One region of the Xanthomonas medicagonis genome, then DNA from elsewhere that is predicted to be linked to it. Evidence: riboswitches for the same ligand, from Rfam matches in the RefSeq annotation. Region 1 holds a riboswitch; the other holds the start of a gene.
What was found. Region 1 has a riboswitch for cobalamin ahead of metE (5-methyltetrahydropteroyltriglutamate--homocysteine S-methyltransferase). Riboswitches for the same ligand answer to the same signal wherever they lie in the genome.
Positions count from the first base shown of each region.

Region 2: another riboswitch for cobalamin. It lies ahead of btuB (TonB-dependent vitamin B12 receptor); the one in region 1 lies ahead of metE (5-methyltetrahydropteroyltriglutamate--homocysteine S-methyltransferase).

Region 1 is NZ_CP162488.1:5,082,609-5,096,978, forward strand. It holds gene AB3X07_RS21665 (hypothetical protein) at 1-55, shown strand, start outside; gene AB3X07_RS21670 (zinc-dependent peptidase) at 22-810, shown strand; gene AB3X07_RS21675 (DUF1501 domain-containing protein) at 1,196-2,386, opposite strand; gene AB3X07_RS21680 (DUF1800 domain-containing protein) at 2,449-4,029, opposite strand; gene AB3X07_RS21685 (sensor histidine kinase) at 4,172-5,542, opposite strand; gene AB3X07_RS21690 (response regulator transcription factor) at 5,631-6,314, opposite strand; gene AB3X07_RS21695 (hypothetical protein) at 6,393-6,770, opposite strand; gene dusA (tRNA dihydrouridine(20/20a) synthase DusA) at 7,155-8,147, opposite strand; gene AB3X07_RS21705 (aromatic alcohol reductase) at 8,228-9,172, opposite strand; gene AB3X07_RS21710 (winged helix-turn-helix transcriptional regulator) at 9,314-9,709, shown strand; cobalamin riboswitch at 10,137-10,390, shown strand; gene metE (5-methyltetrahydropteroyltriglutamate--homocysteine S-methyltransferase) at 10,604-12,895, shown strand; gene AB3X07_RS21720 (PDZ domain-containing protein) at 13,275-14,370, opposite strand, start outside.
Region 2 is NZ_CP162488.1:4,598,678-4,613,047, forward strand. It holds gene AB3X07_RS19425 (PilT/PilU family type 4a pilus ATPase) at 49-1,188, shown strand; gene maiA (maleylacetoacetate isomerase) at 1,324-1,983, opposite strand; gene AB3X07_RS19435 (fumarylacetoacetate hydrolase family protein) at 2,074-3,063, opposite strand; gene AB3X07_RS19440 (DEAD/DEAH box helicase) at 3,436-4,797, shown strand; gene queD (6-carboxytetrahydropterin synthase QueD) at 4,931-5,287, shown strand; gene AB3X07_RS19450 (phasin family protein) at 5,557-5,934, shown strand; gene bioD (dethiobiotin synthase) at 6,240-6,929, opposite strand; gene AB3X07_RS19460 (GAF domain-containing protein) at 7,076-7,558, shown strand; gene AB3X07_RS19465 (TfoX/Sxy family protein) at 7,566-7,979, shown strand; cobalamin riboswitch at 8,143-8,361, shown strand; gene btuB (TonB-dependent vitamin B12 receptor) at 8,475-10,346, shown strand; gene gph (phosphoglycolate phosphatase) at 10,524-11,177, opposite strand; gene dinB (DNA polymerase IV) at 11,504-12,565, opposite strand; gene fabA (3-hydroxyacyl-[acyl-carrier-protein] dehydratase FabA) at 12,773-13,288, shown strand; gene fabB (beta-ketoacyl-ACP synthase I) at 13,288-14,370, shown strand, end outside.

The DNA.
Region 1 (14,370 bases):
GCCGCGCCTGCACATGCCCAAGTGGCACAGCTTCCTGCCGGGGATGTTCCGCTGATCCCACGCTGGTTGCGCCGGCTGCTGCCGGCGCCCGATCCGATCGACGAGGCGACCTGGCACCTGGTGCGGCAACGCTGCCCATGGGTGCCGGCGCTGGACGCGGCGCGCGAGCAGACGCTGCGTGCGCTGGCGGCGCAGTTCCTGCACAGCAAGACCATCTCGCCGCTGGCCGACCTGCAGCTCGACGCGGCGCAGCGGACCGTGCTCGCCGCCTTGTGCTGCCTGCCGCTGCTGGAGTTCGGCGCCGAGGGCCTGCGCGGCTGGTCGCAGTTGCTGGTGTATCCGGATGCCTTCCGCGTGCAGCGCAGCCACGTCGATGCGGCCGGCGTCCTGCACGAATGGGAGGACGAACTGATCGGCGAGTCCTGGGACAGCGGCCCGCTGATCCTGTCCTGGGCCGACGTGCAGGCCGACCTGGACGACCCGCGCGCCGGCTACTGCGTGGCGGTGCACGAAATGGCGCACAAGCTCGACGTGCTCGACGGCGCCCTGGACGGCACGCCGCCGCTGCCGCGCGACTGGCAGCGGCAATGGGCCGCCGACTTCCAGCGCAGCTACGACGCGTTCTGCGAGCGCGTGGACCGCGGTCGCGCCAGCGAGATCGACGCCTATGCCGCCGAAGCGCCGGAAGAGTTCTTCGCCGTGGTCAGCGAATACCATTTCTCCGCGCCGGAGCGGTTGCAACGCGAGATGCCGGAAGTGGCGGCGCATCTGGCGCGGTTCTATGGCCGCTCTCCGTTCGCTGCCGCATAGGCGCTCGGTATGGGGGGTACGCAAGAGGAGATCGCAGCACGAGGAAGCTCCTGCAGGACCTAGTTCGACCACGACGCGCGCAGTGGTGAACCTTCCAGCTTCGGATGCCGTCGGGACCGAAGTCCCCCACAGTTCACCCGATCGGCTCACCGCAAGCCCCTTGTAGGAGCGGCTTCAGCCGCGACCGAACGAAGTCGAAACCGCACTGACTCCGGACACTGCCTGTCGGGGCTGAAGCCCCTCCTACAGTGCACCCGACCCTCTCGACGCGCGCCCCTGTGGGAGCGACTTCAGTCGCGATGGGCGGAGCGGCAGACCTGACAATGTCGAACGGCATCGGCGCCTAGCCCTCGGTCGCGCATGCGACAAGGCCACACCGCATACCTCACACCAGTTGCAGATCCCGCGCATGCGCTTGCGGGAACACCTTCTGCAACTGCGTCGGCGACAGTCCCCACATGCGACCGAGCAGCCCGGCGAACAGATCGCGATAGTTGGTCAGCACCGGGTAGTCGCGATCCTGGAACAACTTGTCCTTGCTCACCGCCACCTGCTCGCCGGCGATGCGGCCACCCTTGACCGCGCCGCCCAGCACCCAGTACGTGGTGCCATGGCCATGGTCGGTGCCCTTGTCGCCGTTCTCGCGGAAGGTGCGGCCGAACTCGGACAGCACCACCACCACCGTATTGCGCCACTCCGGCCCCAGCGCGTCGGCATAGGCCGCCAGCCCTTCGGACAGGTTGCCCAGGTTGGTCGCCAGCGGACCATCGGTGCTGCCCTGGTTGACGTGGGTGTCCCAGCCGCCGACGTCGACGAAGCCGAGCCGGTAGCGCTCGCGCATCAGCGTGGCGATGCGCCGGGTCTCGTCGGCGAAGGTGCGCGCGCTGGCGGCGCCGCGGTTGGCCTGCTGCATCTCGTCGCGCAGCGCCTGCGAGACCTGCTGGCGCAGCGCCAGGCCCTCGTGCGCGGCGCTGGCCAGCGGCGTGCCGTGGTACATGCCGGACAGGATGTCGGCCTGACGCTGGTCGAAGGCCGGGGTGGGATTGCGCTTGAGCGAGAGGTTGGGGATGTCGCCGCCGCCCTGGAAGCTCAGCGGCAAGGAGTCGGTGAAGGCGATCGACGGCGTGCCGGTGGCCACCTGCGACAGCCGCGCCAGGAAGCCGGTGCGGTAGTCGCTGCGCTGGCCGGCCGGTTGTCCGGCCTCGATGTTGTCCTGGGTCTCGAAATGGCTGCGCGACAGATCGTCGGTGCCGGCGAAGGGCACGAAGGCCAACTGCTTGTCGGTCCACAGCGGCAGCAGCGTGTCGCGCAGCCGCGGGTTCAAACCCCACTGCGCGTCCAACGCGATCGCGCTGTTGGGATTGGCCGGATCCGGCCTGGCGATCGCCAGGCTCGGGCGCGAGGCGTAGTAGAAATCGCTGGCGTAAGGCACCAGCAGGTTGTTGCTGTCGTAGCCGCCGCGCAGGAACACCACCAGCAAGCGCGGCGAGGGCGCCGGCGCGGCGAACAGGCGCCCGGCGAACGGCAGGCTGGCGGCCGCGGCGGCGGAAGCGAACAGGAACTGGCGACGGTGCATGACGGTATCTCCGAGAGCGTCGGGCGCGGCGGCGATCGCCGCGCCCGGCGCGATGGGCCGGATCAGCGGTAGTTGAAATCCGGCGAGGCCAGCAGGAACGCGTTCCACTCCTGTTGCGAACGCGCCTGCGCCAGCGCCTGGCGGGTGGCTTGCCCGAGTTGCGGTTCGATCGCCTGGTAGTACAGCGGCGTGGTCAGTTGCGGAAAGCCACCGCGCTGCTGCCCGTCGCTGGTGAACAGCTGCGTATTGCCGCCGCCGATCGCGCGCGCGATCTCGAAGCGCTGCGCCATCTGCCCGGAGCTGTTCCAGGCGCTGGACTGCAGCGGCCAGCCGTCGGGCGTGATGCGGCCGTAGGTCGGCTCGCCCATCTGGCTCAACCAGCCCAGCAACGGCTGTGGATTGACGATGGTCTGCCCGTCGTAGGCCAGGCGCAGCGACGACACCAGGAAGCGGTACGGATCCTTGAACTTGCGCGGCGCCCCGGCGGCCATTTCCGGCGCGGTGAACATCACCTGCAGCACCTGCGCGATATCGCCGTCGCTGCGCTGGAACACGCGCGCCATCTTGTCCACCAGCGCCGGCGGCGGATCGTCGGCGACGAAGTATTCGGCCAGGCGCTGCGACACGAAGTGCGCGCAGGCCGGCTGGCGCACGATCAGCTGCACCGCGCGCTCGACCTCGTCGAACCCGCCGCCGGCGATGCGCTGGCCGAGCAGGGTCTTGTCGCCGGGTTGGTGCCGCGCCGGGTTGAACTCGAACGCGCCGCGGCGCAGATACTGCGCCTGCTGTTGCGGCGGCAACTTCGGCGGCGCGTCGCGGTTGGGCGGGGCGATGCCGACGCCGGTGAGGATCAGCGCCAGCTGCTGCACGTCGTGCTGGCTGTAGCCGCTGTTCACGCCGAGCGTATGCAGTTCCATCAGCTCGCGCGCGTAGTTCTCGTTGACCTTGCCCTTGGCGTTCTGCGCGTTGTCCAGGTACTCCAGCATGGCCGGACTCTGCAGCGTCGCCATCACCAGGTCGGAGAACTTGCCCAGCGCATGCGGGCGGATCGCGTTGTCGGTGTAGTCGGCGACCGTCCAGTGCAGGCGTCCCTTGTCGGCGAACACGCTGAAGTGGTTGAGCCAGAACCACACCATCTGCTCGCGCAGTTGGTCGGGCGAATACACCGCGCGCAGCAGCTGCGCCTGCCGCGCCTGCGCCAGCATCGCGTCGGCGCGCTGCTGCAGCTCCTTCTTCGCCGCGACCTTGGCGTCGCCGTCGGGCATGGCCTTGATGTACTGCTGGCGCGCATCCAACTGCTTGAGCAGTTCCTGCACCGGCGTATGCAGCGCCTCGTAGCCGTCCAGTTGCGCGCGCACCGCCGCCGGCAACGCGGCGTCGCCGCTGGCCGCCTGCAGTTGTTCGCGCAGGAAGCGCTTGCGCCCGTCGCGCTGCAGTTGCTGCACGCTGCCGCTGTCCAGGCCGGCGCTCATCGATTGCAGCCAGCGCGCGTCGTCGCGTTCGAGCACCTTCTGGCTGCCGGCGATGGCGGCCACGGTGAACAACACCAGCAGCAGCGACAGCAGCAGGCGCTGCGCATTGCGCAACGCGCGGCGTCCGTGCACGCGCAGACGCGAGGCGGAAGGTGGCCGAGGCTTGGGCATGCGGCGCTCCTTGACCGGTAACCGGGTGTGAAGACCCGCGCAGTATCCGCGTCTGCCCGTGTCGCGCGTTAAGCGGTTGTCGGAAGCGCCCGCGGCATTTGCGCGGGATTCACCTGGCGGCCCTGGTGGCCGATCGATCCAGCTACAGGCCCGGCGGCAGGGTCACCAGGAAGCGCGCGCCGCCCAGCTCCTCGGACCGGCTCACCTGCAGTTCGCCGCGGTAGCCCTTGACCAGGTCCTGCACGATCGCCAGGCCGATGCCGTGGCCATGCACGCGCTCGTCGCCGCGCACGCCGCGCTGCAGGATGTGCGCGACCTCCTCCGGGGCGATGCCGGGGCCGTCGTCCTCCACCGAGATCACCAAGCCGGCGCGGCGGCTGCCGGTGGCCGGGGCCGGATGCACGCTCAGCAGCACCCTGCGCCGCGCCCACTTGAACGCGTTTTCGAGCAGGTTGCCGAGCAGTTCCTGCAGGTCGCCGGGTTCGCCGTGGAAGCGCGCGCTCGGCTCGATGTCGAACTCGCACAGCACGCCCTTGGCCGCGTACACCTTCTCCAGCCCGCGCACGATCTCCTCGGCGTTGGGCTCGATCGGCAGCGGCGCGGAGAACAGCTTGTGGCCGCTGGAGGCGGCGCGGCTGAGCTGGTAGGTCACCAGGTTGTTCATGCGTCGCAGCTGCACGTCCAGTTCCTCGCGCAGTTCCGGGCCCTGGGTGCCGCTGTCGAGCTGGGTGCGCAGCACCGCCAGCGGCGTCTTCAGGCTGTGCGCCAGGTCGGCCAGGGTGTTGCGCTGGCGGTCCAGGTTCTCGCGCTCGCTCTCGATGAAGGCGTTGATGCTGTCGGTCAGCGGTTCCAGCTCGCGCGGATGGCGGTCGCCCATGCGCAGCGCTTCGCCGCGCTGCACCTTGGTCAGTTCGTTGATCACGCGCCGCAGCGGGCGCAGGCTCCACTGCAGGATGAAGGCCTGCAGCAGTAACAGGATCAAGCCGGCGCCGCCGAGGTTGAACCACACCCGGTGGCGGAACACCAACAGCTGCGCGCCCAGCGCGCGGGTGTCCTCCATGATGTAGATGGTGACCGGGGTTTCCTTGTCGCGGCGCACGTAGGCCAGGCCGATGCCGTAGCGGTAGACCTCGCCTTCGCTGCCGTCGATCTGGGTCATCGGCCAGGGGCCGTCGAAGGTTTCCTGGCGCGGCTCGAGCATGCCGCCCGTGGGCGGCAGCGGGCCTTCGCTGGACATCGAGACCCACCGTTCGTTGGGCATCACGATCTGCGCGTACAGACCGCTGCCGGGCCGGTCGAAATGCGGGTCCGGCGGCGGCTTGTCGCTGTTGATGTACAGCGAGCCGTCGCGCGCCACGTCCACATTGTTGGCGTAGGCGGTGGCGTAGCTCTTCAGGCGTTCGCGCAGGTTGCTCAGTGCGGTATCGGCGAAGGCCTGGTCTAGCGCGTAGCCGGCCGCGGCCAGGAACGCCACCAGGCTCAGGCTGGCGGCCAGCAACTGGCGCGCCTGCAGCGAGCGCGGGCGCCAGCGCTTGTACCATTTGGGCCGTGCCGGCACGCCTTCGCGTCCTTCGATCACGCGTCGCAGCGGCGTGCGCCGATCAGCCTTCGGTGCGCGGGATGGCGAAGCGGTAGCCGCGGCCGCGCACGGTCTCGATCGGCTTCAGTTCGCCGTCCGGGTCCAGCTTCTTGCGCAGGCGGCCGATGAACACTTCCAGCACGTTGGAATCGCGGTCGAAATCCTGCTGGTAGATGTGCTCGGTGAGGTCGGCCTTGGAGACCAGTTCGCCGGCATGCATCATCAGGTACTCGAGCACCTTGTACTCGTAGCTGGTCAGGTCGACGTTGCTGCCGCTGACGCTGACCGTCTGCGCCGCCAGGTCCAGCGCGACCGGGCCGCATTCCAGGGTCGGCTTGCTCCAGCCCGCGGCGCGGCGCAGCAGCGCGTTGACCCGCGCCAGCAACTCCTCCACGTGGAACGGCTTGACCAGATAGTCGTCGGCGCCCTGCTTCAGGCCCTCGACCTTGTCCTGCCAGCTCGAGCGCGCGGTCAGGATCAGCACCGGAAACTTCTTGCCTTCGTCGCGCAGCGCCTTGATCAGTTCCATGCCCGACATCTTCGGCAGGCCGAGGTCGATGATGCCCACGTCGAACGGCACCTCGCGGCCCATGTACAGGCCTTCCTCGCCGTCCTGCGCCGCATCCACCGCGAATCCCTCGCGCTTGAGGCGGGCGGCCAGGGTCTCGCGCAGGGGGGCTTCGTCTTCGACCAGAAGGATACGCATGAACTCTCCCTAGTGACTTCTTACAGATGGCCGGCGGCCGGGACGTGGGTATTGCAAGCTGAACGAAACTATCCGGGCTCAGGGGTTATCGTTGCGTGGTGGTTCCTGCGGATCGGCCGGGCGCGGCACGCGTGGCGGCGCGGCGCCGGGCGGCTGCGGGTCGTCCATGTAGCGCACGCGCCCGCGGCCGTCCATGTACTTGACCCGGTTGATGTCGCGGCCGTCGAACGGCACGCGCTCGGCGCCGAGGATCTGTCCGCCGGTGGAGCGCTGCACCCGGCGCACCGCGTCGGACAGCGAACTGCCGTGGTAGTCGCGCGACCGCGGCGGCTCCGGCGCCATGCGCGGCGCCGGCGGGCCCGGCGGACCCGACTGCGCCCAGCCATCGCTGACGGCCGTGAGCGCCAGGGCGATCACGACAGCGGTTCGGCAGTGGCGGAGAGTGGCGGAGGTCACGACAGGCATCCTAACGGACTGATCGGAAACGTTCAAAAGTTGTGAAACCAGCCGCATGGCGGCGGCGGCACGATTTCGCAAAATCGAGGCAAATTCTTGATTTTTCGGGGTGAATCCGATCTGAACTTTTCCGGCGACGACCGCCCGCGTTCAGTGAAATGAACTCGTATCGCCCTGCCCCTCGGACCATACCGGCGCCGCCCGCCCCGCTTCGACAAGGGTCTTGCGACCCTGCGCCGACGCCCTGGCCCAGTCCCGCAAGCTGAACAATCTAACTGAATGCGCGGCCGAGGCGGGGCTGCGGCCCCATTCGAAACGGCATGCACGGTCAGGCGGGAATGGCGCTGGCAGCGGGCGCCGTGGCGCCGTGGCGCCGGGGGGACGCTAGGCTGCGATGTGCCGCACGTTCTCGGTCATGTCCAAGGCCTGTTCCAGCAACGCCCAATCCGCGCCCGGCCGGTGCGCCCCCTCGCTGAGCACCTGGCGGAACGCGCGGCCGCCGGGCTGGCCGTGGAACAGGCCGAGCAGATGGCGGGTGATGTGCTTCAGTGCCAGACCCTCGGCCAGGCGCGCCTCGACGTAGGGCCGCAGCGCGCGCAGCAGAGCCGCGCGCGGACTGGGGGTGGCGCCTGTCAGCGCCGCGTCCAGCCGGTGCAGGACATACGGATCGTGATAGGCCGCGCGCCCCAGCATCACCCCGTCGACCGCGTCCCACTGCGCCCGCGCCGTGTCCACGTCGGCCAGCCCGCCGTTGAGCACGATCTGCAGATGCGGCCGCTCGCGCTTGAGCCGGTAGGCCCAGTCGTAGCGCAGCGGCGGCACCTCGCGGTTCTCCTTGGGCGACAGGCCCTGCAGCCACGCGTTGCGCGCGTGCACCACGAACAGCCCGCAGCCGGCCGCGGCGACCTGATCGACGAAGGCGAGGAACACCGCGTAGTCGTCGTCCTGATCCACGCCCAGCCGGCACTTCACCGTCACCGGGATGTCCACCGCCGCGACCATCGCCGCCACGCAGTCGGCGACCAGCGCCGGCTCGCGCATCAGGCAGGCGCCGAAGCGCCCGGCCTGCACCCGGTCGGACGGGCAGCCGCAGTTGAGGTTGATTTCGTCGTAGCCCCAGTCCTGCCCGATCCGCGCCGCCTGCGCCAGCAGCGCCGGCTCGCTGCCGCCGAGTTGCAGCGCCACGGGATGCTCGGACGCATCGAAATCCAGCAACCGCGCGCGATCGCCCAGCACCACCGCGTTGGCGTGCACCATCTCGGTGTACAGCCGCGCGGACGGCGCCAGCAGCCGGTGGAACACCCGGCAGTGGCGGTCGGTCCAGTCCATCATCGGGGCCACGGACAGGCGGATTTCCTGAATGTTCGGCGTATGCATGCGTTGGTATGTTTAGCGGCGCGCACGGGCGCCGCATCAGTGACAGCGGCCATTATCCCGCAACGCGGCGCCGGTAGCGTTCAGGTCTGGCGGACGTTCGCCCGCAGCCAGCCCTCGACATCCTGAAGTCGGGCACCGACCATGTGGTTGAAGGTCCGCTCGACCTCCCATGAGACGCCCTTGCCCTGGGCGAACGCTGCACGATACTTCTTGATCATGTTCGCAGGATCCTGCGCCAATTCCTGCATCAATTGCGGGACGCTCCAGACCGACAGCTCGACATGCAGGCCGAGCGCCCTCTCCAGGATGTCCGGCAACTCGCCGTAACGAATCGTGTCGCCGGCGAGGTAGACGATCGCGTTCCGAATCACCGGCGAATGGAACACGATGCGCGCGGTCATCGCCCCGATATCGTCCGGGGTCGTCAAGGTGACGCCGTTGTCTGCGGAACCCAGCGCATTGACCCGTTTCGCCGCGAAGTCGACCACGCCGAAATCGGGCTCGAACAGGTAGCTGGTGAACATCCCGGTGGAAATGATCACCCAGTCCATCGCCGACTGCGACCGCAGGTACTCACGCACGTCCAACTGGGCGTCGAACAGATCCTGCGGTCCGCCGCGACCGATGGCGTCGAAGTCCACGCCGAATTGCCAGGGGAAGTAGCGCGGGATCCCCGATGCGACTGCGGCGCGGGCAACCTTCATCGGCATATCGCGGCCAGCGGCATATCCGGTGCAGCCGATGACGGTGTCGAACCGGGAGAACACGGCCGCCAGTTCGTCCACGGAAGCGGCGACCAGATCGCCGGCGACGCGTTCGACGCCGAGCGCGCGAAGTTCTTCCACCACTTCGCGTTTTTCTGGCAGTTGGGAGTCGATGGACGCCTGCCGCAGCATGACGCTGACACGAGTCCCAGGGTGCTGCTGCGCGAGTCGGGCGAGGTTGCGAATGACCGGCAAGCCAAGCTCGCCGGCGCCAAGGACCAGGATGGACCTGGAGGGTGCACTGTGCTGTTGGGAGGACATCGGATGACCACGTGTGTGTACGATGGCGCCGATTCTGCCTCCCGTGCAGACAGCGCATAAGAAGGCACACGCATGATACCGATCGCTCCAGTCATGAGTTCCGAGGAGCTGCTGCAGCACTCTCAATCGATATGCGATGGCATGAGTGCAGACGACGACGGCTTGCGTCGCGAGGTGCTGTCGCATGCGGGAAATCGCTGGTCCCTCGGCATCATTCACGCGCTTGGCGTATACGGAACGCTGCGTCATGCCGACGTGGCGCGCCGGATGCGGGGAATCACGCAGCGCATGCTGACACGGACCCTTCGTCACCTCGAGCGGGATGGATTGATCAGCAGGCACGATTTCGGAGAGGTTCCGCCCCGCGTGGAGTACACCATCACGCCACTGGGCAAGGACCTGCTGATCCTGATGATTCCCATGTGGACCTGGGTCGTCGAGCGGGCCGAAGACTTCCGCACATGTCGCCAGGCGTTCGATGCGGCGCACGCGGACAACGTATCTGCTCGCACGGCATCCAAGGAAGACCTGGCGTAGCGCTGACGTTGTTCGCGCGGTCGCTACCGTTGGCGTGGGCACTCTCACGCTCGTGCACGTCGGCTGCAAAGACGTGGCCTGCTGTGGAGTGGTTCACCCAGGCCGCGGGCATGGCATTCGGATCGGTGGAGACGTAGATGACCGCAGCGCAGGTGATCAGGCCGAAGCGCGGGTGATGCCGGGCACCGGGCCGCCGATGCATCGACGCCCAGATCGTTGCCGGCCCCGGCAAGATAGGGCAAGGGACCGGTCACGACGCGGTTCTGCACGTCCGCGACGAAGCTGCCCCACTACGCCGCACACCATGCCGGGCGCAATCAAGCGATCCGTATAGGCCGATACCTGAGACCAGGAACGCCGGCTCACCCCTGGCGTGATCCCGGCACAGCGCGTGGCGCGGGTGCTTGACCGCTGCTCGCATCCGCCCTATCGTGCGCTCGCCGAAGGTATTCATCGCTTCATTCGGATGAAGGGATGAATTTAAACGGGAATCTGGTGACGGCTGGCGCCGCAAGCGCCAGCCCATTCCGGAGCTGCCCCGCAGCGGTGAATGGAAACGACCTCCGTCAATGGCACTGGGCCGGCGCATGCCGGCCTGGGAAGCGACGGACAGTAGGTGCGCAGCCGAGACGGTGCGCGTGTCCATCAGCCCGAATACCGGCCCCGGCCGGAGGACCGTGCGTCCTCCGATTCGACCTGGCGCCTCCGCGGGGAGGCGGCCGGATGCCGTGCCGTGGCCCCGCGCCGCGTCACGCGCCTCCGCCTGCCCGCGGGGCGCCGGTTCGCCCGCGGGGGCGAAGGTCGCTGGCGTGGCGGGCGGTCCCTGCGAACGGGACGCGCGGCGCGCGGTTCCTTCGTTCCTCAATGCCTATGAACGCAATGAGGAAACGCAACATGACGATCGTGACCAACCTGGGCTTCCCGCGCATCGGTGCGCGGCGCGAGCTCAAGCAGGCGCTGGAACGCTACTGGCGCCGCGACATCGACGGCGCGCAACTGCAGGAGACGGCGCGCGACCTGCGCCAGCGCCACTGGCGGCTGCAACGCGAGGCCGGGGTGGACGTGCCGCCCAGCAACGACTTCAGCCTGTACGACGCGATGCTCGACACCGCGTTCCTGTTCGATGCGATCCCGCAACGCTACCGGGCGCTGGCCGATGCCGATCCGCTGGCCGGCTACTTCGCGATGGCGCGCGGCACGCAACAGGATGGGCTGGACCTGCACGCGCTGGAAATGACCAAGTGGTTCGACACCAACTACCACTACCTGGTGCCTGAGCTGGCCCAGCACCAACCCTTCCGCCTGCGCGGCGACAAGCCGGTGGCGGAATTCCTGGAAGCCAAGGCGCAGGGCATCCAGACCCGGCCGGTGCTGATCGGGCCGGTGACGTTCCTGGCGCTGTCCAAGACGGTGGACGGCAGCGATCGCTGGGCGCTGCTGGACAGCCTGTTGCCGGTGTACGCCGAACTGCTGCAACGCCTGCATGCGGCCGGCGCCGGCTGGGTGCAGTTGGACGAGCCGGCGCTGGTGCTGGACCTGGACGACGCCGCGCGCGAGGCGTATCGCCGCGCCTACGCCTTCCTGGCGCAGGCGCCACGGCCGAAACTGCTGCTGACCAACTACTTCGGCGAGCTGGGCGACAACCTGGACCTGGCGATGGCGCTGCCGGTGGACGGCGTGCACGTGGACCTGGTGCGCGGCGTGGCGCAGCTGGACGCGGTGCTGCAGGCGTTGCCGGCCGGGCGCGTGCTCTCGGCCGGCCTGGTCAACGGCCGCAACGTATGGCGCACGCCGCTGGACAACGCGCTGACCCTGGCCCGCTACGCCGCCGGCCATGTCGGCCACGAGCGGCTGTGGCTGGCGCCGTCGTGCTCGCTGCTGCACGTGCCGGTGGATCTGCAGCAGGAAACCAAGCTGGACCGCGAACTGATCGGCTGGCTGGCCTTCGCCCGGCAGAAGCTGCAGGAGCTGCGCACCCTGGCCGATGCGCTGGACGATCAACCGCAGGCGCAGGCCGCGCTGGCCGAGGCGCGCGATGCGCTGGCCAGCCGTCGCGCCTCCACCCGCGTGCACCGCGCCGAGGTGGCACGGCGGGTGGATGCGCTAACGGAGGATGCCGGCCGTCGGCAGTCGCCGTATACGCAGCGCCGCCAGGCGCAGCAGGCGGCGTTGCGGCTGCCGCTGTATCCGACCACCACGATCGGCTCGTTCCCCCAGACCGAACAGGTGCGGCAGGCGCGCGCGCAGCACAAGGCCGGCAAGCTCGACGATGCCGCATACGACGCGTTTCTGGCCGCGGAGACCGAGCGCTGCGTGCGTGCGCAGGAGCAACTGGGCCTGGACGTGCTGGTGCACGGCGAGTTCGAGCGCAACGACATGGTCGAGTACTTCGGCGAACAGCTCGACGGCTTCGCCTTCACCCGCCACGGCTGGGTGCAGAGCTACGGCTCGCGCTGTGTGAAGCCGCCGATCATCTACGGCGACGTGCAGCGCCCGGCGCCGATGACGCTGCGCTGGACCCAGTACGCGCAGTCGCTCACCGACAGGCCGATGAAGGGCATGCTGACCGGGCCGGTGACGGTGCTGCAGTGGTCGTTCGTGCGCGACGACCAGGAACGCGCGCAGACCTGCCGGCAGATCGCGCTGGCGCTGCGCGACGAAGTGCGCGACCTGGAGGCGGCGGGCATCGGGGTGATCCAGATCGACGAGCCGGCGATCCGCGAAGGCCTGCCGCTGCGCCGCGCCGACTGGCAGGCGTACCTGGACTGGGCGGTGCAGTGCTTCCGCATCGCCGCGGCCGGCGTGCGCGATGCGACGCAGATCCACACCCACATGTGCTACTCGGAGTTCAACGACATCATCGAGGCGGTGGCGGCGATGGACGCGGACGTGATCTCGATCGAGACCTCGCGTTCGCGGATGGAACTGCTCGATGCGTTCGTGCGCTTCCGCTATCCCAATGCGATCGGGCCGGGCGTGTACGACATCCACTCGCCGCGCGTGCCCGGCACGCAGGAGATGGTGGCGCTGCTGGACAAGGCGCGGGCGGTGCTGGATCCGCAGCAACTGTGGGTCAATCCGGACTGCGGCCTGAAGACGCGCGGCTGGGAGGAAACACGCAGCGCGCTGGAGGCGATGGTGGCCGCGGCGCGACAACTGCGTGCGCAACCGGCGCAAGCGGCGTAATCGAGCCGCTTGCGCACACGATGCCCGGCATATGAACATGCCGGGCATCGCTGTGGCAGGACGGCCCGGCAGCAGTGCGCGCCGCCCGGTTGCTGCGTTGTGGGAGGAACTTCAGTCCCGACGTGGCTTGCACCCGTCGGGGCCACCGCTGCGTTCGTCGCGGCTGAAGCCGCTCCTACAGAGAACGGTTGCGCCGTCCGTTGCGGGCCGCAGCATCGCAGCCAATCCCCTATTCCCAGGCACGCGGCATGGGCGTCCTTCGCCACACCTGCCGGCGACATGGACGGCACGCGTGCGGCGCCCCCGGCGTAGGCGGCATCCGCCGCGGCGAGGGAGGACCTGCACTGTTGCCGCATGCGCCGTGGGCAGCTACCGCGTCTTACTGGGCAGCCGGTGCCGTCGGTGCCGGCGCAGCACCCGCCGGGAACACCACGCTGAGTTCTTGCGCGCGGCGATCGCGCCAGAGTTTCACCGGCACGGGAACATCGGCCGCCGCCGCCGCAACCAACCGCGGCACGTCCTCGAAGCCGGCGACCGATTGACCGGCGATCTCCAGCAGCACGTCCATCGGCTTGATGCCGGCGCGGGCCGCGATGCCGCCATCGAACACTTCCACCACCCACGCTCCGCGCGGCGACGGCAGGCCCGCTGCCAGCACCAGTTCCGCGGTGACCGGCACGATGCGCACGCCCAGCAGCCGGGGCGCCGCCGGCGCCGCGGCGGGCGTCGCCGGCGTGGCCGCGAGCGCGGCCGGCGCCGTCTCGCTCGGCCGCCATGGCACCTCGGCGAACTTGGTGTTGAAGCCGCCCATCAACTTTCGATAGTCGCGACTGGCCTTGTCCGCTTCGCCCTGCGCGTCGTACGCCGTGCACATCGTGCCGTCCTCCGGCTGCCCGTGCGCGCGCACCACCTGCTTGAACGCCTCGGCATAGGCCTGGCTCTGGGTGTAGACCGCCATCGGATCGGCACCCACCGGCATGGCGAAGACCTGGCTGGCGACGGTGCGCGCGCGATCGCTGCGATCGGGAATGTCCACCTGGGTGGCATAGCAGTAGAAGTAGCCCGTGCGCTGCGCCGGCGCCTGGGCAACGGCATCCTCGGCCGACGGCGTCCAGTCCACGTCGCGCCAACTGCCGACCTTCATCAGAAACAGGCGCTTGCTCCATAGCGCGCGTTGCTGTTCGCGCAACGCCTGGACTTCGTCGCGTTCGGCGGCGAGCGCGCATTCCTTTTTGCCTGCACCGCCCAGGGTGCCCACGTGGCGCAGGAACGCACCGGCCAGCGCGTTGCTGCGCTGCAGTTGGCCGCCGACGTCGGCGGGATAGGACAGCGCGAACACCGACGAGACCCAGACCCTGGCCGGCACGCTGCCGGTATCGGTCACGCTGCAGTAGGCGAATCCGGACTGGCTCGGCGCCGGCGATTGCGCGCGGACCGCGACCGGCGCCAGGCCGGCGAAAAAGACCACAGCGAGG
Region 2 (14,370 bases), 480 kb from region 1:
TGGCGCGCTTGCAACGGGCGGCCGCGGATCGTTGGGGAACCATTGCGCATGGATATCGGCTACTTCCTGAAGCTGATGACCGAAAAGAACGCCTCGGACATGTTCCTGACCACGGGAGCACCGGTCTACATCAAGATCGAAGGCAAGCTGTACCCGCTCGGCGCCACCGGCCTGCCGCCGGGCATGGTCAAGAAGATCGCCTATTCGCTGATGGACGAGGGCCAGGTGCCGCAGTTCGAGCGCGACCTGGAGTTGAACATGGCCATCGCCCTGCAGGACGCCGGGCGCTTCCGCGTCAATGTGTTCAAGCAGCGCGGCGAGGTCGGCATGGTGATCCGCGCGATCCGCAGCAAGATCCCCAGCATCGAGGAACTGCACCTGCCGCAGGTGCTCAAGGATGTGATCATGACCCCGCGCGGGCTGGTCCTGGTGGTCGGCTCGACCGGCTCGGGCAAGTCCACCTCGCTGGCGTCGATGATCGACCACCGCAACAGCACCACGACCGGGCACATCCTCACCATCGAGGACCCGATCGAGTACCTGCACAAGCACAAGATGTCCATCGTCAACCAGCGCGAGGTCGGCCTGGACACCCACGCCTTCCACAACGCGCTGAAGAACGCGATGCGCGAGGCGCCGGACGTGATCCTGATCGGCGAGATCCTGGACGCGACCACGATGGAGGCGGCGATCGCCTTCGCCGAGACCGGCCACCTGTGCCTGGCCACGCTGCACTCCAACAACGCCGACCAGACCATCGAGCGCATCCTCAACTTCTTCCCGGAAAGCGCGCACAAGAACGTGCTGATGAACCTGGCGCTGAACCTGCGCGCGGTGATCTCGCAGCGCCTGGTCAAGGACAAGAACGAGCGTCGCCGCCCGGCCACCGAGGTGCTGCTGAACACGCCGATGATCCGCGACCTGCTGCGCCGCGGCCAGGTCCACGAGATCAAGGCGGCGATGGAGGAGTCGCTGGAGGAAGGCATGGAGACCTTCGACCAGTGCCTGTTCCGAATGGTCAAGCAGGGCCAGATCGAGCAGGAGGAAGCGCTGCGCGCGGCCGATTCGCGCGACGGCCTGGCGCTGAAGTTCCGCCTGTCCGAGGGCTCCAGCGGCGAGCACGATCCCTACGCCGACTACGACGCCGGCGCCGCCAGTTCGCCGCGGATTACCCACGGCTTCGGCTGAGCCGCGCGCACGGCGCCGCGGTGTAGGAGCGGCTTCAGCCGCGACAGGGACCCGCGTCGTCGCGCCACGCACCTGCCGGCGCCTGATGGTGCCTGTCGCGGCTGAAGCCGCTCCTACGACGGCGGTGCGTTGCGCTCAGACTTGCGCGTCCGGCTGCCGTTCCGGGCGCGCCGCGTCGAACGCCGGCAAGGCCAGGCAGGCCTGTTCGATCCGCTCCAGGGTCGGGTAGGCCTGCAGGTCCAGGCCGAAACGGCGCGCGTTGTACACCTGCGGGACCAGGCAGCAATCGGCCAGCCCCGGCTGTTCGCCATGGCAATAGCGGCCGGTGTCGGGCGATTCGGCGAGCAGTTGCTCCAGCGCATCGAAGCCCAGTGCGAGCCAGTGCAGCATCCATTCCTCGCGCTCGGACTGCGGCACGCTCCACACGTTCTCGAAGAACTGGCCCACGCGCAGGTTGTTGAGCGGGTGGATGTCGCAGGCGATCAGTTGCGCCAGCCCGCGCACCCGCGCGCGGTCGATCGCCGCGTCGGGCAGCAGCGGCGGCTCCGGCCAGCGTTCGTCCAGGTACTCCAGGATCGCCAGCGACTGGCGCAGCGGCTGGCCGTCGTGGCACAGGGTCGGCACCAGTTCCTGCGGATTGAGCCGCGCGTACTCCGGCGCGTGCTGCTGGCCGCCGTCGCGCACCAGGTGCACCGGGATCGCCTGATAGGCCAAGCCCTTCAGGTTCAGACCGATGCGCACGCGGTAGGCGGCGCTGGAGCGCCAGTAGGTGTACAGCTGCAACGCCTCTTCCACGCCCCATCCCCTCGTCCCCGGAACACCGAAGATACCGCGGACGCGGCAACGCGCGCGCCGCCGGTCGTCCGGTTGCCGCCGCCGGCCGGCTCAGGGCCGGGACGCGGGCTCGATGCGCTGCTCGATCGCGCCGAAGATGCTCGCTCCGTCAGGGTCCAGCATCTCGATCCGCACCACGTCGCCGAATTTCATGAACGGCGTGCTCGGCTTGCCGTCGCGCAGGGTTTCCACGGTGCGCTGCTCGGCGAAGCAGGACGCGCCACGCGCGGTGTCCTGGTTGGCGATGGTGCCCGAGCCGATCACCGCGCCGGCCGCCAGCGGCCGGGTCTTGGCGGCGTGCGCGATCAGCTGCGCGAAGTCGAACTGCATGTCCTCGCCGGCCTCGGGCGCGCCGAACCAGGCGCCGTTGATGTGGGTCAGCAGCGGCAGATGCACCTTGTTGTCGCGCCAGGCCTCGCCCAGCTCGTCGGGGGTCACGAACACCGGCGACAGCGCCGAGCGCGGCTTGGACTGCACGAAGCCGAAGCCCTTGGCCAGTTCGGCCGGGATCAGGTTGCGCAGCGACACGTCGTTGACCAGCCCAACCAGTTGGATATGCGCGGCCGCCTGCTGCGCATCGACCGCCATCGGCACGTCGTCGGTGACCACCACGATCTCCGCCTCCAGGTCGATGCCGTAGTCCTCGCTGACCACCTTGACCGCATCGCGCGGGCCGTAGAAGCCGGCGCTGACCGCCTGGTACATCAGTGGGTCGGTGTAGAAGCTCTCCGGCACCTCGGCGCCGCGCGCGCGGCGCACCCGCTCCACGTGCGGCAGGTAGGCGCTGCCGTCGAGGAACTCGTAGGCGCGCGGCAGCGGTGCCGCCAGCGCCGCCATGTCCAGGTCGAACTGGCCGTCGGCGCTGCCGTCGTTGAGCGACTCGAACAGGGCGTTCAGGCGCGGGGCCAGGTTGCTCCAGTCCTCCAGCGCGCGCTGCAGGGTCGGGGCGATGCCGGTGGCGCGCACCGCGCGGGTCAGGTCGCGCGACACCACGATCAGGGTGCCGTCGCGGCCGCCTTCCTTCAGGGAACCTAGCTTCATGTCCGTCCAGTGCTGGGGAGCCGAGCGGGCGATTGTACGGCCACAGCGGAGATTGGTTGCAAGTGAAACGGAGGCGCCGGCCGTCGGCCCGATCGCGACGCCTTTTGTGCAATGCGCCAATTCAGCGTAGACTGCGCCGGTCTGCATGCGGCCGTCCGTTTCCCTCAGGGACCGCCGGCGAGTCCAGGATCGCGAGGATCCGCTCGCCCGCCCCGCCCGACGCCTTTCGTGGTGCCGACGAACCCGAGCGCTGTTGCTCCGGGTTGATCCACCCTCTCGCAGCGCGGTTCACGGGAACGCTCCGAGCCTCACCCTACTTGCGTCTGCACGCCGGGCACGTCCCGGCGACGGCGCGTTATCTGGAGCGTCCTGATGTCGTTCGAATCCCTGGGCCTGGCGCCCTTCCTGCTGCGTGCGTTGGCCGAGCAGGGCTATGAAACCCCCACCCCGATCCAGTCGCAGGCGATTCCGCTGGCGCTGGAAGGCCACGACCTGATGGCCGGCGCGCAGACCGGCACCGGCAAGACCGCCGCGTTCGGCCTGCCGCTGCTGCAGCACCTGGGCACCTCGCCGCAGCCGGTCAGCAGCGGCGGCCCGCGCAAGCCGCGCGCGCTGATCCTGACCCCGACCCGCGAGCTGGCCACCCAGGTGCACGACAGCCTGCGCGGCTACAGCAAGTACCTGCGCATCCCCAGCGCCACCATCTACGGCGGCGTGGGCATGGGCAACCAGCTCGACGCACTGCGCCGCGGCGTGGACCTGCTGATCGCCTGCCCGGGCCGCCTGCTCGATCACCTCGAGCGCCGCAGCGTGGACCTGTCGGGCATCGAGATCCTGGTGCTGGACGAAGCCGACCGCATGCTCGACATGGGCTTCCTGCCCTCGATCAAGCGCATCCTGGCCAAGCTGCCCAAGCAGAACCGGCAGACCCTGCTGTTCTCGGCGACCTTCGAAGAAGGCATCAAGCAGCTGGCGCGCGAGTTCATGCACGACCCGCAGGAAATCCAGGCCACGCCGAGCAACACCGTCGCCGACACCATCACCCACCGCGTGCACCCGGTCGACGGCGCCCGCAAGCGCGAGTTGCTGCTGCACCTGCTGGCCGCCGATTCGCGCATGCAGACGCTGGTGTTCGCGCGCACCAAGCACGGTGCCGACAAGCTGACCATGTTCCTGGACAAGTCCGGGATCAAGACCGCCGCGATCCACGGCAACAAGAGCCAGGGCCAGCGCCTGCGCGCGCTGAGCGACTTCAAGGCCGGCCGCATCACCGTGCTGGTGGCCACCGACATCGCCGCGCGCGGCATCGATATCGACCAGTTGCCCAAGGTCATCAACTACGACCTGCCGATGGTCGCCGAGGACTACGTGCACCGCATCGGCCGCACCGGCCGCAACGGTTCGACCGGCGAGGCGATCTCGCTGGTGGCGCAGGACGAGGCCAAGCTGCTGCGCGCGATCGCGCGCATGCTCAAGCGCGACATGGACATCCGCGACGTGCCGGGCTTCGAGCCGGTCACGCCGATCCGCTGGGGCAACAACAACCCGCCGGACGAGCGTCCGGGCGGCCAGCGCCCGCCGCGCCGCGGCAGCCACGCGCGGCGTCCGCACGGCGATGCGCCGCGGCATGCGCATGCCCATGCCGGGGCCAAGCCGGCCGGCGGCACCCAGCCCGGCGGCGCGCGCCGCCAGGGCGAGCGCCGGCGCGGCGGCGGCCAGCCCGGCGCGCGCTGAGCCACGTCAGCCCGCCCCGCCACGAACGCCGCCTCCGGGCGGCGTTCGTGTTTCGATGACGCGACGCCCTCGCGTCTCCAGCACCCGCGCGCCGGCCGACGTCGGCGCGCGCCCTGCCACCTACAATGACCCCATGGACATCTTCAAGATCTTCACCCTGGAGGCGGCGCACCGCCTGCCCAACGTCCCGCCCGGCCACAAGTGCGCGCGCCTGCACGGCCATTCGTTCCGCATCGAACTGCACGTCAGCGGCGAGCCCGGCGCGCAGACCGGCTGGGTGATGGACTTCGGCGACATCAAGGCCGCGTTCGCGCCGATCTACGAACAGCTCGACCACCACTACCTCAACGACATCGCCGGACTGGAGAACCCGACCAGCGAACGCCTGGCGATGTGGATCTGGGAACGGCTCAAGCCGGCACTGCCGTTGCTGAGCGAGGTCGTGGTGCATGAGACCTGTACGTCGGGGTGTCGCTATCGGGGGGCTTGAGGGCTTGGAGCGGGGAATGGGGAATGGGGAATCGTAAAAGCGGCTCCTCGGCACCTGATGGGCTTCGTGGTGGCAGGCTTCCCCGGCGCAATGGGTGCCTGGCGGGTGTGTTGGCGGCTTGCGGAACAGCCGGTAGTGGATGGGCAAGTCACTGATCCGAAAAGCAGTTTGAACGAATCCTGAGCGGCTTCAGAAAATTTTGTTGCATCGCAGCAGAATCGGCGTATGTTGCACTGCAACAGCAAGTCGGCATTCCCTGGAGTCGCACGATGTCCGCTCAGTTCAACGATCAGTTCAGCAGCTATACCCAGCAGTTCGCCGCCGCCGCCGCGCGGGCCAATCGCCTGGCGCTGGAAAGCGCCGAGAGCGTGTTCGGCGTGCAGTTGAAGACCTTCGAGAAGAACGTCGCCGCCACCACCGGGTTCCTCGGCGAGCTGACCGAAGCGCGCGACCTTGGCAGCGTCCAGTCGCTGTGGCCGAAGGGCCTGCAGGTCGCCCGCGACAACTTCGAGCGGCTGGCCACGGCCAATCAGGAAGTGTTCGGTCTGAGCCTGAAGACCTCCGAAGCCATCGGCCAGCTCGCCAAGAGCCAGTTCGAGGCCGCCACCGAGCAGGCCGCGCCGAAGGCGAAGAACACCGCCAAGTAACCCCGTATCGCCGTCGCCGCGGCACGCCGCGCGACGCACGCTCGGTTTGCATGGGTCCCTCCCCCCGTGCAACCCCCAGGCCCGGTAGATCCCTCCCTCTACCGGGCCTTTTTATGGGCGGGATTCGGGATTCGGGATTGGGGATTCGCTGCTGTACCGCGCGCGCCGGCAACGCTGGGCGAACTGGGGTTTCGTTGTAGGAGGGGCTTCAGCCCCGACACCTCGGCAGCGGGGCGCTAGGGCTGAAAGCCACTTTTCGACAGCATCTTCGGCATGCCAGCGGCGCGACGCGCGCCCCTCCCGGCTCAGCCCGCCGGCATTCCCGCCCACGGCTGCAAGGCCGCCGCGAGGTGCGCGGCCTGCGGCTGCGGTCGGTGCGGCAGGCGCCCCCAGCACGGCATCGGCAGCCGTTCGCGCAGCATCGCCATGTTGTCGTCGATGCGCTCCATCGCCGGGTCGATCTCGTTGCCGATCCAGCCGATGCACCGCAGGCCGTCGGCGGCGATCGCCGCGGCGCTGAGCCGGGCGTGGTTGATGCAGCCCAGGCGCAGCCCGACCACCAGCAGCACCGGCAGGTCCAGGGCGCGCGCCAGGTCGGCCTGGTCCAGCGTCGCCGACAGCGGCGCCGCCCAGCCGCCGACGCCTTCGACCACCACCACGTCGGCCTGCGCGCGCAACCGCGCGAAGGCGGCGGCGATCGGCGCCAGTTCCAGCTCGACGCCGGCATCGGCGGCGGCCAGTTCCGGCGCCAGCGGCGCCGGCAGCGCATAGGGATTGAGGTCGGCATAGTCCGGGCGCGGCGCGCTGGCCGCCTGCAGCGCCAGCGCATCCTCGTTGCGCCAGCCGTCGGCGCCGCGCTCGCAGCCGCTGGCGACCGGCTTCATGCCTACCGCGCTTTGTCCGTGCGCGCGCAATGCGTGCAGCAGCGCGGTGCTGGCGATGGTCTTGCCGATACCGGTATCGGTGCCGGTGACGTAGAACGCGGGAACAGCCATCGCAACACATCCTCTCTTCGAGTCCGCTACATGCGGCGCGGCCGCGCAGGATAGCCGGCGCCGTGCGCCGCGTCAGCGCCGCCGCAGTCGGCGATAGCGACCGCGTTGGCGCCCAAGCCATGAGCAGCCGCTGCTAGACTCGCCGGATGTTCGCTTCCTCCACGCTCACCGGCAGCAAGCCGGAACAGTACGCCCAGTTGCTCGATCAGGCCCGCGCCCTGGTCGCCGGGGAGCCCGACCGCATCGCCAATGCCGCCAACCTGGCGGCGCTGGTGTACCACGCGCTGCCGCGGCTGAACTGGGTCGGCTTCTATCTCTACGACGGCAAGGAACTGGTGGTCGGCCCGTTCCAGGGCCTGCCGGCCTGCGTGCGCATCCCGCTGCACAAGGGCGTGTGCGGCGCCGCGGCCAGCACCGGCCAGACCCAGCGCATCGACGACGTCGAGGCGTTTCCCGGGCATATCGCCTGCGATGCGGCCTCGCGCTCGGAACTGGTGGTGCCGCTGCAGCGCGACGGCACCCTGATCGGCGTGTTCGACCTGGACAGCCCGGATCTGGCGCGCTTCGATGCCGACGACCAGCGCGGCCTGGAAGCGATCGCCCGGGTCTTCGTCGACAGCCTGCAGTGAGCCGGCGATGAGCACCGAAAAGCTGCGCAACATCGGTCCCAAGAGCGCGGCCTGGCTGCGCCAGGTCGGCCTGCGCACGCAGCAGGACCTGGCCGCGGCCGGGGCGGTCGGCGCCTTCCTGAAGGTCAAGCGCGCCGGCTTCAAGCCCAGCCTCAACCTGCTGTACTCGCTGGAGGGCGCGCTGACCGGCTGCCACTGGCAGGAACTGCCGGAGGCGCGGCGCACGCAGTTGCTCGCCGAGCTGGACCTGGCGGCGGCGCAACTGCCGGCGCAGCGCGGGCTGCCGGTGGCCGGACCGGTGGCGACCACCCATTTCGATCGCGACGGCGACGGCGGCGATGCGCCGTCTACGGACGACGCCCCGTTCGGCGGCCATGCGTTCGACGCCGACCACCATGCCGGCGAGCGCGACGACGACTGATCCGCGCACCGCGTGCTATCGGCGACAACCGGCGGCGGCTTCGCCACAGCGAGGCCGCCGCAAGGCCCGGGCAAGCGCATCTCCGCCCTGGCCTCTTGCGCCACCAGCCCCCAAGCGCCGGCGCGATCCGGCCGCACTCGGCGCCACGCCCCGGCAATCGCGTACAATCGCGCCGCTTCAAGGTGACCTGCCGGCCCCGGCCTGCAGGTTGAAACGGGAAGCCGGTGCGTCTTGCGACAAGGCCGGCGCTGCCCCCGCAACGGTAAGCGATCCGCGCTGACGACTTGCGCCACTGTGCCTTGGGCATGGGAAGGCGTCGCAGCCGGGAGTTTCGGCTCCCAGATCGCCAGCCCGGAGACCGGCCTTGCAGTTCACTGGTTGCGATGCGGAGGGCGTCGCGGCGTGCCGCGCCGCGTTTGGCGCCGTCCGCTTGCACCTTCCGTTCGCGACTCCCTTGCCGTCACAGCGCGCCGCCGCGCGCCGGAGTTGCCACCCATGTCGTCCCGCCTGCTTTCGGTCGCGATCGCGTCCGCCCTGTCCCTGCCCTCGCTGGCGCTCGCCGCCGATGCCGCCACCGACCTGGACCAGGTCCTGGTCACCGCCACCCGTACCCAGATCTCGGTGGAGGACAGCGTGGTCCCGGCGCAGGTCATCGACCGCGCCGAGATCGAGCGCAGCCAGGCCACCTCGTTGGCGCAACTGCTGCAGGGCCGCGCCGGCATCGGCATTTCCAACCAGGGCGGCCTGGGCAAGCTGACCACGCTGAACCTGCGCGGCAGCGAATCGGACCACGTGCTGGTACTGGTGGACGGCGTGCGCATCGGCTCGGCCAGCGCCGGCCTGGCCGCGTTCCAGGATCTGCCGCTGAGCCAGATCGAGCGCATCGAGATCGTGCGCGGCCCGCGCTCGAGCCTGTACGGCTCCGATGCGATCGGCGGCGTGATCCAGATCTTCACCCGCCACGGCGGCCAGGGCCTGCAGCAGAACCTGAGCCTGGGCGCCGGCAGCGACGGCCTGCGCCAGGCCAGCGCCGGCTTCAGCAACCGCGGCGAGCGCGGCTGGTTGTCGGTGCAGGGCGGCTACCAGAAGACCGACGGCATCAACGCCTGCAACGGCTCGGCCACGCTGTTCGCCGGCTGCTTCGTCGACGAGCCGGACCGCGACGGCTACCGCAACGTCTCGCTCAGCGCGCGCGCCGGCTATGCGCTCAGCGACACCCTGCGCATCGAGGGCCAGGCGCTGAACATCGACAGCCGCAACGAATACGACGGCGATGCGCTGTTCGCCGGCAACGAAGCCGACAACACCCAGCAGGTGTTCGGCGGCAAGCTCGACTGGACCCCATCCGAGCGCGTGCACCTGGCCGCGCAGGTCGGCCGCAACACCGACAAGGCCGACAGCTACTACCACGCCGCCGGCAGCGACACCCGCAGCTTCGTCAGCACCTTCGACAGCCGCCGCGACACGGCCGCGCTGCAGGGCGACTTCGGCCTGGCCGACGGCCACCTGCTGAGCGCCGGCGTGGACTGGCAGCGCGAGCAGGTCACCGGCACCACCGCGTTCGACGTGGACGAGCGCGACAACACCGGCGTGTTCGCCGAGTACCAGGGCCGTTTCGGCGCGCAGCAGGTGCAGGCCAGCGTGCGCAGCGACGACAACGAGCAGTTCGGCGAGCACACCACCGGCAGCCTCGGCTGGGGCCTGGCGCTGGACGGCGGCTTCAAGCTCACCGCCAGCATCGGCACCGGCTTCAAGGCGCCGACCTTCAACGACCTGTACTTCCCGTTCTCCGGCAACCCGGACCTGAAGCCGGAGAAGTCAAAGAGCGGCAACCTGGGCGTGGCGCAGTACGCCGATACCTGGAACTGGACCTTCAACGTCTACGAGACCCGCGTCGACGACCTGATTTCCTACGACGCCGCCACCTTCCTGCCGGTCAACGTGGACGAGGCGCGGATCCGCGGCGCCGAACTGACCGGCTACGCCGATCTGGCCGGCTGGGAACTGTCGGCGCAGCTCAGCCACACCGACCCGCGCAACCGCAGCGACGGCGCCAACCGCGACAACTGGCTGGCGCGGCGCGCGCAGAACACCGCGCGGCTGGACGTGGACCGCGGCTTCGGCCCGGTCAAGCTGGGCGTGACCGCGTTCGGCAGCGGCCACCGCTTCGACGACGCGGCCAACCGCACGCGTCTGGCCGGCTACGGCACCGTCGACCTGCGCGTGGAGTACGCCTTCGCGCCGGACTGGACGCTGCAGGCCAAGGCCAGCAACGTGTTCGACCGCGATTACCAGACCATCAACTGGTACAACCAGCCGGGCCGCGAGTACGCGCTGACCCTGCGCTACGCGCCGGCGGCACGCTGAGTAGGCAAGGGCTGCGCCGTGCGGCGCAGCCCTTGGGTTGGCTCCCTGGCCTCCGCGCCAGCGCATCCAGTAGGAGCGGCTTCAGCCGCGACCGGGCGTTACCGGTAAAGCGTCGCGGCTGAAGCCGCTCCTACACAAGATCCTGCCGGGTAGTGCGGCACCGGCACCACACTGGCCTCAGCGCAGGTGCAACAGCTCGCGCATGTCGTCCATCAGCAGCACCACGTCGGCGGTGGCCAGGTCCAGGTCGCGCGGATAGCCGTAGCGCACCAGCGCCACCGGCATGCCAGCGGCGTGCCCGGCCTGCAGATCGGTGGGCGAGTCGCCGACCATCAGGCAACGCGCCGGCGCTTGACCGAATTGTTGCGCCAGATGCAGCAGCGGTTCCGGACGGGGTTTGCGCTCGGGCAGGCTGTCGCCACCGAGCACCGCGGCGAAGGCATCGGCCACGGCGAGATGGTGCAGCAGCGGCTGCACGAACGCCGATGGTTTGTTGGTGCACAGCGCCAGCGTCACGCCGCGCGCGCGCAACTGCGCCAGCGCCTCGGCCACGCCCGGATACAGCTGCGGGCTACGCAGCAGGCATTCCTCGTAGTGGCGCATGAAGGTCGGCATCACCGCGTCGAGCGGCGTGGCGTCGCCGGCGTGCCGCCATGCGGCCTCGACCAGCTTGCGCACGCCATCGCCGATCCAGCCGAGCACGGTGGTTTCCGGCACGCGCGGCAGGCCGAAATCGGCAAGCGTGCGGTTGAGCGCTTCGGCGATGTCCGCGCCGCTGTCCACCAGGGTGCCGTCCAGATCGAACACCACCAATGCGTACGGGAATGTCATCGCATACCTGCGCGGGGAAGGAAGCGCGCATTTTAGCGGCGGCGCAGCGTTGCGCCGTCGCGCCGCCTACGCGGCCGGCGGCATGGCCGCAGCGCCCCTGTTTCGCAGCACGCGCCGGCACGGCGTGCAGATCGTCTGCGACCACGCACCAATCAGGGCGCTGGCTTTACCTCGACGGCAACGCCGCACTCCACGCCTCTACCAGGACGCCTGCGGTCCGCGCGCGCTCGCGATCGTGCGAACGCAGCGACCGGCAACGTGGCGATGACAGCGCCGAGGCGTCGATCCAAGCAGCCGGCGCTGCACACATGCCCACCTCCACCGGATCAGCGGAACAGCCGCCCCTGCGTCTGCACCGGCTCGGGTTCGTGAAAGCCGGACAGGCCCACGCCGACCAGGCGATAGCGCGTGGTCGCGGGCAGCTCCACGCGCTGGCGCAAGGCCAGCGCGATGTCGGTCAGCGCCTGCAGCGAGTCCGGCGGTTGCTCCGGGGTGAAGCTGCGGGTCAGGATGCGGAACTGGGCGGTCTTCAGCTTCAGCACCACGGTGCGCGCGACGCGCTCGGTGCGGCGGGTCGCGCTCCAGGTCTTTTCCGCCAGTTGCCGGATCGCCGGCTCCAGCGCCTCCAACGCCAGATCCTCGGCGAACGTGTCTTCGGAGGAGATCGACTGCACCGGCTGGTCCGATTCCACCGGGCGCTCGTCGATGCCGCGTGCGCGCTGGTACAGGCGCAGGCCGAAGCTGCCGAAGCGCGCCTCCAGTTCCGCCTCGCTGCGCGCGCGCAGGTCGCCGACGGTGGCGATGCCCAGTTCCGCCAGCTTGGCCTCCATGACCTTGCCCACGCCGGGCACCTTGTTCACCGGCAACGGCATCAGGAACGCTTCCACGCGATGCGGGCGGATCACGAACTGACCGTCGGGCTTGCGCCAGTCCGAGGCGATCTTGGCCAGGAACTTGTTCGGCGCGATCCCGGCCGAGGCGGTCAACCGGGTTTCCTCGCGGATCTGCGCGCGGATGGTCTGCGCGATCTCGGTGGCGGTGGCGAGTTCGCCCTTGGGCACGGTGACGTCTAGATACGCCTCGTCCAGCGACAGCGGTTCGATCAGGTCGGTATGGCGCTGGAAGATCTCGCGCACCTGCCGCGATACCGCTTTGTAGCGCGCGAAATCCGGCGGCACGAAGATCGCGTCCGGGCACAGCCGCTCGGCGCGCAACGCCGGCATCGCCGAGCGGATGCCGAACACGCGCGCCTCGTAGGACGCGGCGCACACCACCGAGCGCATCCCGCGCCAGGCCACCACCACCGGCTTGCCGCGCAATGCGGGATCGTCACGCTGCTCCACGGACGCGTAGAACGCATCCATGTCGACGTGAATGATCTTGCGCATCGGCTCTGCACCCTACGCCAGCGAACGGTATTGGCATGATAAGCCACGCCTGCGCACGGACCGAGAACGCGCGCCTTGATTTCGCGCAGCGCGCCGCGGCGCAGCAGCGCCTACGCTACGCGTGCGTACGGATAAAACGTTTGATTGAACGCGCGCGCATCGTGCACGCTTGCGCGCCTCGACTGTCTGCCCTGGGAACTGTTGCTCATGAGCCGTCTCACTTCGTATTCACGCGAACAGCTTCTCGCCAGCGCACGCGGCGAACTGTTCGGCGCCGAGGCTGGACGCCTTCCCAACGATCCGATGCTGATGTTCGACCGCATCGCCGCGATCGACGAAACCGGCGGCGCGCACGGCAAGGGCGCGATCCGCGCCGAACTGGATATCCGTCCGGACCTGTGGTTCTTCGGCTGCCACTTCATCGGCGACCCGGTGATGCCCGGCTGCCTGGGCCTGGATGCGATGTGGCAGTTGACCGGCTTCTTCCTCACCTGGCTGGGCGCGCCCGGTCGCGGCCGCGCGCTCGGCGTGGGCGAAGTGAAGTTCACCGGGCAGGTGCTGCCCAGCGCCAAGCAGGTGGTCTACGAGATCGACATCAGCCGGGTGATCAACCGCAAACTGGTGATGGCGGTGGCCGACGGCCGCATGTCGGTGGACGGACGCGAGATCTACACCGCCAAGGATCTGCGCGTGGGCCTGTTCACGTCGACGGAGGCGTTCTGATGCGCCGCGTCGCGATCACCGGCATGGGCATCACCTCGTGCCTGGGCAACGACCTGGACACGGTGTCGCGCGCGTTGCGCGAAGGCCGTGCCGGCATCCGCGCCAACCCCGAGGCAGCCGAACACGGCCTGCGCAGCCAAGTCGCCGGCGACGTGCAGCTGGACCTGGATGCGCTGATCGATCGCAAGCTCAAGCGCTTCATGGGCGATGCATCGGCGTACGCTTACCTGGCGCTGCGCGATGCGATCGCCGATGCCGGCCTGGACGAGGCCGCGGTCAGCGACGTGCGCACCGGCCTGATCGCCGGTTCCGGCGGCGGCTCCAGCCATTGGCAGGTGGAAGCGGCGGACCTGCTGCGCAACCGCGGCGTGCGCAAGGTCGGCCCGTACATGGTGCCGCGCACGATGTGTTCGGCGGTCTCGGCCAGCCTGGCCACCGCGTTCAAGATCAAGGGCGTGAGCTATTCGCTGTCGGCGGCGTGCGCGACCTCGGCGCACTGCATCGGCGCGGCCGCGGACCTGATCCGGCATGGCCAACAGGATGTGATGTTCGCCGGCGGCGGCGAGGAACTGGACTGGACCATGAGCCTGATGTTCGACGCGATGGGCGCGCTGTCCAGCGGCTTCAACGATCGTCCCGCGGTGGCCTCGCGTCCCTACGACGCCGAGCGCGACGGCTTCGTCATCGCCGGCGGCGGCGGCATGCTGGTGCTGGAGGACTACGAGCGCGCGGTGGCGCGCGGCGCGCGCATCCATGCCGAGCTGCTCGGCTACGGCGTGACCTCCGACGGCGCCGACATGGTCGCGCCGTCCGGCGAAGGCGCGGTGCGCTGCATGCACATGGCGATGCAGGGCGTGCAGGCGCCGATCGACTACCTCAACACGCACGGTACTTCCACGCCGCTGGGCGACGTCACCGAACTGGACGCGGTGCGCGCGGTGTTCGGCGACTCGGTGCCGCCGCTGTCCTCGACCAAGGCGCTGTCCGGGCACTCGCTGGGCGCGGCCAGCGTGCACGAGGCGATCTACTGCCTGCTGATGCTGCGCGACGGCTTCATCGCCGGCTCGGCCAATATCGACGCG